Nisaea sediminum: one gene and its partners. The protein of the gene in region 1 interacts with the protein of each later gene in a pairwise test. Links are inferred from orthologs where the notes say so. Each region holds a gene or a part of one and is shown on either strand. Other genes may lie near its edges. The genes, in order: IG122_RS03275, IG122_RS03725 and IG122_RS14780.

Region 1 (2,881 bases):
GGCGCTTTCTATGCATTCCCGAACATCGAAGGCACCGGCATGAAGGCGCAGGCGCTGCAGGAGAAGCTGCTCGAGCAGGCTGGCGTCGCCGTCATCGCAGGCACCAGCTTCGGCGGCCACGGCGAGGGCTATCTGCGCTTCTCCTACGCGAATTCGACGGAGAATATCATCGAAGCGATCAAGCGCATCAAAGCCTGCCTCGCCTGACCTGCGCCTGAGGGACCCTGGAATGGACGCAGCTGGCGACATCTTGCTCACGTTTGTCGGCTGCGGCGACGCGTTCGGCAGTGGCGGGTGTTTCAATACCTGCTTTCATGTCGAAACACCCAAGACCCGGTTTCTGATCGATTGCGGGGCGAGTTCGTTGATCGCGATGAAAGCACTCGGGATCGACCGCAACCGGATCCAGACGATCCTGATCACCCATTTCCACGGCGATCATTTCGGCGGCATCCCCTTCTTCATGCTGGATGCCCAATTCTTCTCGAAGCGGACCGATCCACTGACCATTGTCGGCCCGAAAGGGCTGCAGGAGTGGATCGGACGAGCAATGGAAACCGCCTTTCCCGGCTCCTCCCGGACACGTCAGAAATTCCCTCTGGAACTGTTCGAAATAGAAGCGGAAGACAGCGTGACTGTCGGCGATCTGGAAATTCTGGCGCAGCAGGTTGTGCACGGCCCGCCCGACGGCCCTTTCCTCGCCTATCGCGTCTCCACATCCGGCAAGGTGATCGCCTATACCGGCGACACCGAATGGACCGAGAGTCTAATTCCGATCGGACGCGAAGCGGACCTCTTGATTGCCGAAGCCTATTTCTACGACAAGAAGGTCCCGTTCCATCTGGATCTTGCAACGTTGCGGGAAAAGCTTCCGGAAATCGAACCGAAGCGTCTGATATTGACGCATATGAACGACGATATGCTGTCCCGGAAGAAGACACTGGAATTCGAAACCGCCGAGGACGGATTGGTGGTGAAGGTCTGAGATGAACGTCGCCGGGCGGGACGAAATCCGATACGCACAAAACTTGGCGCCCAAAAAATAGGCAGGCGCTCAGAAAATACGCAGGAGAACAACTTGAAACTCGAAGCCCGGTTCAACTAGCGTTGTTTTTTCAATGAGTTACGGAATCGAAAACGCTTGGCACAGAGTGTGCTATTACGGGTTCCGTGACCCGTGCGACGGGACATCAACAGAAGAGCACTGAAGCAATGAAAAAAGTCGAAGCCATCATCAAGCCCTTCAAGCTCGACGAAGTGAAGGAAGCGCTGCATGAGGTTGGCATCCAGGGAATCACGGTAACCGAAGCCAAGGGGTTCGGACGCCAAAAGGGGCATACCGAACTTTACCGAGGAGCCGAGTACGTCGTCGATTTTCTCCCGAAGGTGAAAATCGAGGTCGTGATGGAGGACTCCCTGGTCGAGCGTGCGGTGGACGCTATCCAGTCCGCAGCCCGCACCGGCCGCATCGGCGACGGAAAGATCTTCGTTTCCGGGGTCGATGATGTCATCCGTATCCGAACCGGAGAATCCGGGGGCGATGCCCTTTAATTAGGGCTATGAACCCGTTCCGCCTTTACCGGAGGAACGAAACGCCCGCTCTGACGTCAGGCGGGTAAACAAATGGCTGGACCGCCCGGGGAGAGGGCACCGCCGAAACAGGGAAGCGATGCCGGCGGCATTCGGTCAACCAGGCACAGGTTGTCCAAGCGCCGACAAGGCAACGGCCCGTTTAAGTAGTCAGGAAGGAAGACTATGTCTGATGTGAATGCCGTTATGAGCATGATCAAGGAACATGATTGCAAGTTCGTTGACCTGCGCTTCACAGATCCGCGCGGCAAGATGCAGCACGTGACCCAGGCCATTGAGACGATCGACGAGGAAAGCCTCACCGAAGGCTTCATGTTCGACGGCTCCTCCATCGCCGGCTGGAAGGCGATCAACGAGTCCGACATGGGCCTGAAGCCGGACCTCTCGACCGCTCGCGTCGATCCGTTCTTCGCGCAGCCGACCCTGATGCTGTTCTGCGACATCCTGGATCCGATCACCGGCCAGCCCTACGAGCGCGACCCGCGTTCGACCGCCAAGGCCGCGATCAACTACCTGAACAGCCTCGGCATCGGCGACACCGCCTTCTTCGGCCCGGAAGCCGAGTTCTTCGTGTTCGAGGACGTGAAGATCAAAACCAGCAGCAACGTCGGGTACTACGAACTCGATCACCCGGAACTCCCGGCCAACTCCGCCCGCGCCTACGAAGAGGGCAACATGGGTCACCGTCCGGGCGTCAAGGGCGGCTACTTCCCGGTCCCGCCGGTTGACAGCGAACAGGACCTGCGCAGCGAAATGCTGGCGGTCATGGGCGAAATGGGCGTGCCGATCGAAAAGCACCACCACGAAGTCGCCCCGGGCCAGCACGAGCTCGGCATGAAGTTCGGCACCCTGCTGGAAACCGCCGACGCCCTGCAGCTCTACAAGTACGTCGTGCACAATGTCGCGCACGCCTATGGCAAGACCGCGACCTTCATGCCGAAGCCGATCGCCGGCGACAACGGCTCGGGCATGCACGTGCACCAGTCGATCTGGAAGGACGGCAAGCCGCTCTTCGCGGGTAACGGCTATGCCGATCTCTCCGAGATGTGCCTCTACTATATCGGCGGCATCATCAAGCACGCCAAGGCCATCAACGCGTTCGCGAACTCCACGACCAACAGCTACAAGCGTCTGGTCCCGGGCTTCGAGGCGCCGGTGCTGCTGGCCTACTCCTCGCGTAACCGTTCGGCCTCCTGCCGTATCCCGTTCGTGAACAGCCCGAAGGGCAAGCGCGTCGAGGTCCGGTTCCCGGATGCCGCCGGCAACCCGTACCTGATCTTCTCCGCCATGC
Region 2 (3,153 bases), on another replicon or contig:
GGCATAAAGCCCGCACTTTCGGATAAAATCCTATTTTGACAATTTTGCGAGCAGTTGCTTAATTCGTGAGCAACGCTTCACAGGTGCACAGTTAATGACCATCAAGATCGGCGAAATCGCACTGGAGAGTCCGGTTTTCCTCGCCCCTATGTCGGGGGTGACGGATCGTCCGTTCCGCCGGCTCGTGCGCGAGTTCGGATGCGGTCTCGTCGTCTCCGAGATGATCGCGAGCGCCGCCGTGCTCCGCGAAGAACGCGAGGAGATGTTCAAGATCCCGCAGGACATGGATCTGGAGCGTCCGATGGCGGTCCAGCTTGCCGGCTGGGATCCGGAGATCATGGCGGAGGCCGCGAAACTCAATGTCGATCGCGGCGCCGAGATCATCGACATCAACATGGGCTGTCCGGTGAAGAAGGTGGTCAACAAGCTCGCCGGGTCCGCGCTGATGCGCGACGAGGCCCTGGCGGGACGGATCATGGAAGCGGTGGTCGAGGCGGTCCCGGTTCCGGTGACCCTCAAGATGCGGACCGGCTGGGACCAGAGCGACCGCAACGCGCCGCGCCTGGCGAAGATCGCCGAGGAAGCGGGCATCCGGTTGTTGACGGTGCACGGACGTACGCGCTGCCAGATGTACAAGGGCGAAGCCGACTGGAGGTTCATCCGCAAGGTGAAACAGGCGGTATCCCTTCCGGTCGTCGCGAACGGGGATATCGCAACCCTCGAAGATGTCGATGCCTGTCTCGAGCAGTCGGGCGCGGACGGCGTGATGATCGGGCGCGGCGTCTATGGCCGACCCTGGTTCCCGGCGCAGGTTGCCGCCCATCTTGGGGGCGATCCCGTGCCTGCGGACCCGACATTCCGAGAACGCGCCGACATCATGCGGCGCCATGTCGCCGAGATGTTGTCCCACTACGGCAGCAAACTGGGGCTGAAACTGGCGCGCAAGCATATCGGCTGGTATGCGGCCGGTGTCCCGGGCTCGGCCGAGTTCCGGCAGATCGTCAACAACACCATGGATCGTCAGATCGTCGAGGAGGCGATCGAGAGGTTCTTCGGCATGGCACTGGAGAGGCAGGCGGCATGAGCATGGTCATCAATCCCGAGCCGCGCACCGCGCCGGCCGGACTGGACCCGACAGGTGTCCTGCATGCCGTTCCGACGCCGGTCATCGGTCTCGATGAGAAGAACCGGATCGTCTATGTGAACATGGCGGCGGAACATTTCCTGCAGGGCAGCGCCGCGATCCTCGAAGGTTGCGAGCTGTCCGATCTGATCCCGGCCGACAGCCCCGTTCTCAGCATGATCGATCAGTGCCGGCGGCAATCCTCGGTCCTGTTCGACTACGATCTCATTCTCGAGGGCCCCCGGATCGGCTCGCATATCGTCAGCGTCCAGGTCTCGCCGTTGCCCGAAAAGCCGGGTGCCGTCGTGCTGACGCTGCAGATGCGCTCGATCGCGAACCAGCTTTACCGTCAGTTCAACTTCAAGGGCGCCGCCCGCTCCGTCTCCGCGATGGCGGCAATGCTGGCGCACGAGGTGAAGAATCCGCTTTCCGGCATCAAGGGCGCGGCACAGCTCCTGGAACAGAATGCGATCGAGGCCGACCGTCCGCTGACCAAGCTGATCTGCGACGAGACCGACCGGATCTGCAGCCTCGTCGACCGCATGGAAGTGTTCTCGGATGACCGCCCGATAGAACGCAGTCCGGTGAACATCCACGAAGTCCTTGACCATTGCCAGAAGATCGCGGAGTCCGGTTTCGGCAGCCGCATCAAATATTTCGAGCGCTACGATCCCTCTCTGCCGCCTGTGCTCGGCAACCGCGACATTCTGGTGCAGATCTTTCTGAATCTGCTGAAGAACGCGGCCGAGGCCATCGGCGACGAGGACGGAGAGATCCACATGTCGACGGCCTACAGGCACGGCATGCGGGTCTCGGTCCCGGGCTCCGCCCGACGCGTCAACCTGCCGCTGCAGGTCACCATTCGCGACAACGGCCCCGGAATTCCGGACGATATGAAGGCGACGATCTTCGATCCGTTTGTCACCTCCAAGCGGAACGGGTCGGGCCTCGGTCTTGCGTTCGTGGCAAAAGCGGTCGCCGACCATGGCGGTGTGATCGAGGTCGATTCCCAGCCGCGCAGGACCGAGTTCCGGCTCTCGCTGCCGATCGCCGATATTTCCGAGGCCTTTGCACAGGCATGACTATGGACAGCGCTTCGATCCTGATCGCGGATGACGATCAGGCCATCCGTACCGTTTTGACGCAGGCCCTGACCCGGATCGGCATGGATGTCCGTTCGACCGGCAATGCCGCAAATCTCTGGCAGTGGGTCGAGCGCGGGGACGGCGATCTGGTGATCACCGACGTGGTGATGCCGGACGAAAACGGCCTCGACCTGCTCACACGGATCCGCAAGGTCCGGCCCGATCTCCGCGTCATCGTGATGAGTGCTCAGAACACGCTGCTGACCGCTGTAAAGGCGAGCGAGCGCGGAGCCTTCGAGTATCTGCCAAAACCGTTCGATCTCTCGGAACTGGTGAAGGTCGTGCGCAAGGCGCTGACCACGCGCGTCGAGGGGGCCGCACCGGCGGCAAAAGAACCGGAGGTTTCGGACGAAGAGCTGCCGCTCATCGGCAGGTCTCCGGCCATGCAGGAGATCTATCGCGTTCTGGCTCGCCTTATGGCCACGGATCTGACCGTCATGATCGCAGGCGAATCCGGGACCGGCAAGGAACTGGTGGCGCGGGCCCTGCACGACTACGGCAAGCGCCGTGATGGTCCGTTCGTGGCGGTCAACATGGCGGCGATTCCGCGCGAGCTCATCGAAAGCGAGCTTTTCGGGCACGAGAAGGGCGCCTTCACCGGCGCTACGGCACGGTCGAGCGGGCGTTTCGAACAGGCACGGGGAGGGACGCTCTTCCTCGACGAGATTGGTGACATGCCGATCGAGGCCCAGACCCGTTTGCTCCGGGTCCTGCAGGAAGGCGAATACACGACTGTCGGCGGACGTTCCGCCATCCAGGCCGACGTGCGCATCGTGGCGGCGACTCACCGTGATCTCCGGCAGCTGATCCGCCAGGGCATGTTCCGCGAGGATCTGTTCTATCGGCTCAACGTCGTTCCGCTCCGTCTGCCGCCGCTCCGGGAGC
Region 3 (3,569 bases), on another replicon or contig:
GCGCCGTGACGTGTCTGTTCCTCGTGGTTCTGGCGCAGCACCTCAAGGCCGGCCGGGCCCGCGAGAAACAGATATCCACCCTCGACGAAACTTGGGTCGGGGCATTCGCCGTCGACAGAGAGATATTCGCCAAGATGGGTCGCGAAGTGATGGCCGAAGAGCCCGATCTCGATGTTCTCCGGATTGGAGAACTGCTGGCGGATACCGCCGGCCGAGCGGGGTGTGGACGCGGTCGCATAGCTTGAGTCGCGCTCGATGACGGTGATCGAGCCGGGAGCGCCGGACACGGAGGCGAGAAAGTAGGCGATGGCGCTGCCGATCACGCCGCCGCCGATGATGACGACATCGCTGGCTGGTTTGTCTGCCACGGGGACCGCTCCGGAAAGGACGCAAGGAACGAGAGACATCTTCCGTCGTTCTTATCTTCGGGCGAGGCCGAGGTCCAGCGACCATGTTGCAGCGCGGGACATGGCATGGCGGTCGATTATGCACTAATGTCCCGCGAGGTGATTTCGCGAGGTGCGATAGGGACATGGCCGTCGACAATCTGATGCCGGAAAGCGGGGCCGGGACGGACGCCGCCGTGGCGGCGCAAGCGCCGAAGGTCAAGAGCCGCAAGAAGATCGTGGACCCGGCCGCGCTTGCAGGGGCCATCGACGCGCTCTGGCAGGACAGCGAGAATGCCGACTCTTTCCGGCCCGCGTTCCTGAAGCTGTTGCGGCATACGGTCGACGATGGCCGGGCCGAGGTGGAGCGCCGCTTTCTCGAAAGCAACGATGGCGCCGAGGCGGTCCGGGCCAACGCCTATCTAACGGATGTAATCGTCCGGGCGATCGCCGACACGACGACGACAAGAATTTACCGCAATGCCAATCCGACCCAGGGCGAGCAGATCTGTGTCGCCGCGGTCGGAGGTTACGGGCGCGGCGAGATGGCGCCCTATTCCGACCTCGATCTGCTCTTCCTGCTGCCCTACAAGCAGACCCCCTACAGCGAGCAGGTGGTCGAATACATGCTCTACCTGCTCTGGGATCTGCGTCTGAAGGTCGGGCACGCGACCCGGTCGGTCGATGAATGCATTCGCCAGGCAAAGGCGGACATGACGATCCGGACCTCGCTGCTGGAGCTCCGCTATCTCTGGGGCGCCGAGCCGCTCTTCGCGGACCTGCGCGGGCGCTTCCGCAAGGATGTCGAGACCGGGACCGAGATGGAGTTCGTCGAGGCCAAGCTTTCCGAGGCGGACGAACGGCACGAGCGGCTGGGAGACAGCCGCTATGTCATCGAGCCGAACATCAAGGACGGCAAGGGCGGGTTGCGCGATCTGCACCGGCTCTTCTGGATCGGCAAATATGTCTACAAGGTCGACCAGGTCTCCGACCTGGTGGAGCGCGGGGTGCTGACGGCGGCGGAAGCCCGTAAGTTCGCCAAGGCGCAGAAGCTGCTCTGGACCATCCGCTGCCATCTCCACTATCTGACCGACCGAGCCGAGGAACGCCTGACCGTCGATCTGCAGACCGAGATCGCCAAGCGCATGGGTTACACGAACCGTGCGGGCGCCGTCGCGGTCGAGCGTTTCATGAAGCACTATTACCTGGTCTCCAAGGATGTCGGAGATCTGACCCGCATCTTCTGCGCCAGCATCGAGGCGGAGAACCGCCGCAAGCCCCGGCTCAGGCTCTCCTGGGGATTCCAGCGGAAAAGGGATCTCGGCGACTTCCAGGTCGACGGCGACCGGCTGAACGTGGTGGATGACGAGGTCTTTTCCCGCGATCCGGTGAACCTCATCCGCTTCTTTCACACCGCGCAGAAACACGACCTGGAGCTGCATCCGCACGCGCTGCGCCTGGTGACCCAGAACCTGAAGCGGATCGACAAGGACCTGCGCAAGGACGAAGAGGCGAACCGGCTTTTCGTCGAGATGCTGGAAGCGCCGCAAGGCCCGGAACGGATCTTCCGCCGCATGAACGAGGCCCAGGTTCTGGGCCGCTTCGTGCCGGATTTCGGCCGTGTCGTCGCCCAGATGCAGTACGACATGTACCATGTCTACACCGTGGACGAGCACACCATCGTCATGCTCGGCATCCTGCACCGGATCGAGAAAGGCGAGCTTGCGGAGATCGCGCCGATCGCGAGCGAGGTGATCCACAAGGTGATTTCCCGGCGGGCGCTCTATGTCGCGGTGTTCCTGCACGACATCGCCAAGGGCCGCGGCGGCGACCATTCGCGCCTCGGCGAGCGGGTCGCGCGGCGGCTCTGCCCGCGGTTTGGTCTGAGCGAGGAGGAAACCGAGACCGTCGCCTGGCTGGTGCGGTGGCATCTGCTGATGAGCTATGCCGCCTTCAAGCGCGACGTGAACGATCCGAAGACCGTGCATGATTTTTCCGCCATCGTGCAGTCTCCGGAGCGCCTGCGACTGCTGCTGGTGCTGACCGTCGCCGATATCCGCGCGGTCGGACCGAATGTCTGGAACGGTTGGAAAGCGGCGCTGCTGCGCGAGCTTTACTGGGCTTCGGACGAAGCGCTGACCGGACAGGGCGAGGAGGCCGGCCGCAAGCGCCGCATCGAAAAGGCGAAGAGAGCGCTGGCGAAAGCGCTGGTCGACTGGCCAGCCGAAGATATCGAGCGCCACCTCTCGCTCGGCTATGCGGATTACTGGCTCGCTTTCGACCTCGAAACCCATGTGCGCCATGCCCGCATGGTCCGCGCCGCGGAGATCGAGGACCGTGAGCTCGCGATCGAAAGCCGGGTCGATGCCGCCCGCGAGGTGACCGAGATCATCGTCTATACCTCGGACCATCCCGGCCTCTTTTCGCGCATCACCGGCGCGATGGCGATTTCCGGCGCGAGCATCGTCGATGCGCGGATCGCGACCTTCAGCAACGGCATGGCGCTCGACGTTTTCTGGATCCAGGACGAGGACCGCAAGGCCTTCGACCGGCCGGACAAGCTGGCGAAGCTCTCCGTGGCGATCGAACAGGCCCTGACCGGACGATTGAATCTGCTCGCCGAGCTGGTGAAGCGCCGCCGCAGTATCGAGCGCCGGGCCCGGGTGATGAAAATCCCGACCCGCGTGCTGGTCGACAACAAGGCGAGCGTCACCCACACCGTCATCGAGGTGAACGCGACCGACCGGCCGGGTGTGCTCTATCGCATCGCGCGGGCGCTCCGGGAGATCAAGATCCAGATCTTCTCGGCCAAGATTTCGACCTATGGCGAGAGCTTCGTCGATGTGTTCTATGTGAAGGACCTGTTCGGGCTGAAGATCGATTCCGATTCGCGGATCCAGGAGATCCGCGACGCTCTGCTGACCGCGCTTGCCGACGATGCGGCACCGCCGCGATCCGACAGCGGCTCTTGATGGCTTTCCGCAGCCTTTTTCCTGCCCCGGTTCCAATGCAGTCTTCCCGCTCCGCCGCCGCAAAGCCGAAAGTGCCATGTCCCTGATCCGCGCCGCCGCCACAGTCGGCAGTTACACCATGATCAGCCGGGTCACGGGCTTTCTGCGCGACGTGCTGATCGCCGCGATCCTTGGCGCGGGGCCGGTGGCGGATGCCTTCTTCGTCGCCTTC

The links.
Region 2: the proteins of IG122_RS03275 (region 1) and IG122_RS03725 interact in binary tests that used the Escherichia coli proteins (3 or more experiments, as listed by UniProt). The link is inferred for Nisaea sediminum from one-to-one orthologs.
Region 3: the proteins of IG122_RS03275 (region 1) and IG122_RS14780 interact in binary tests that used the Escherichia coli proteins (3 or more experiments, as listed by UniProt). The link is inferred for Nisaea sediminum from one-to-one orthologs.

What each region holds. Positions count from the first base shown.
Region 1 is NZ_JACZCQ010000001.1:692,133-695,013, reverse strand. What follows is about bases 155-2,881. They hold IG122_RS03275 (P-II family nitrogen regulator), read left to right. Parts: upstream 155-1,212; coding sequence 1,213-1,551; downstream 1,552-2,881. Other genes in these bases: glnA (type I glutamate--ammonia ligase), read left to right, coding at 1,756-2,881; IG122_RS03280 (MBL fold metallo-hydrolase), read left to right, coding at 230-985; IG122_RS03285 (pyridoxal phosphate-dependent aminotransferase), read left to right, coding at 155-207. In the rest of the region: more of IG122_RS03285, read left to right, coding at 1-154. UniProt on the Escherichia coli protein: P-II indirectly controls the transcription of the glutamine synthetase gene (glnA). P-II prevents NR-II-catalyzed conversion of NR-I to NR-I-phosphate, the transcriptional activator of GlnA. When P-II is uridylylated to P-II-UMP, these events are reversed.
Region 2 is NZ_JACZCQ010000002.1:48,012-51,164, forward strand. The notes cover bases 144-3,142. They hold IG122_RS03725 (two-component system sensor histidine kinase NtrB), read left to right. Parts: upstream 144-1,080; coding sequence 1,081-2,205; downstream 2,206-3,142. Other genes in these bases: dusB (tRNA dihydrouridine synthase DusB), read left to right, coding at 144-1,084; ntrC (nitrogen regulation protein NR(I)), read left to right, coding at 2,208-3,142. Also shown: more of dusB, read left to right, coding at 95-143; more of ntrC, read left to right, coding at 3,143-3,153.
Region 3 is NZ_JACZCQ010000006.1:580,857-584,425, reverse strand. The notes cover bases 144-3,558. They hold IG122_RS14780 ([protein-PII] uridylyltransferase), read left to right. Parts: upstream 144-532; coding sequence 533-3,358; downstream 3,359-3,558. Other genes in these bases: murJ (murein biosynthesis integral membrane protein MurJ), read left to right, coding at 3,435-3,558; IG122_RS14785 (NAD(P)/FAD-dependent oxidoreductase), read right to left, coding at 144-368. Also shown: more of IG122_RS14785, read right to left, coding at 1-143; more of murJ, read left to right, coding at 3,559-3,569.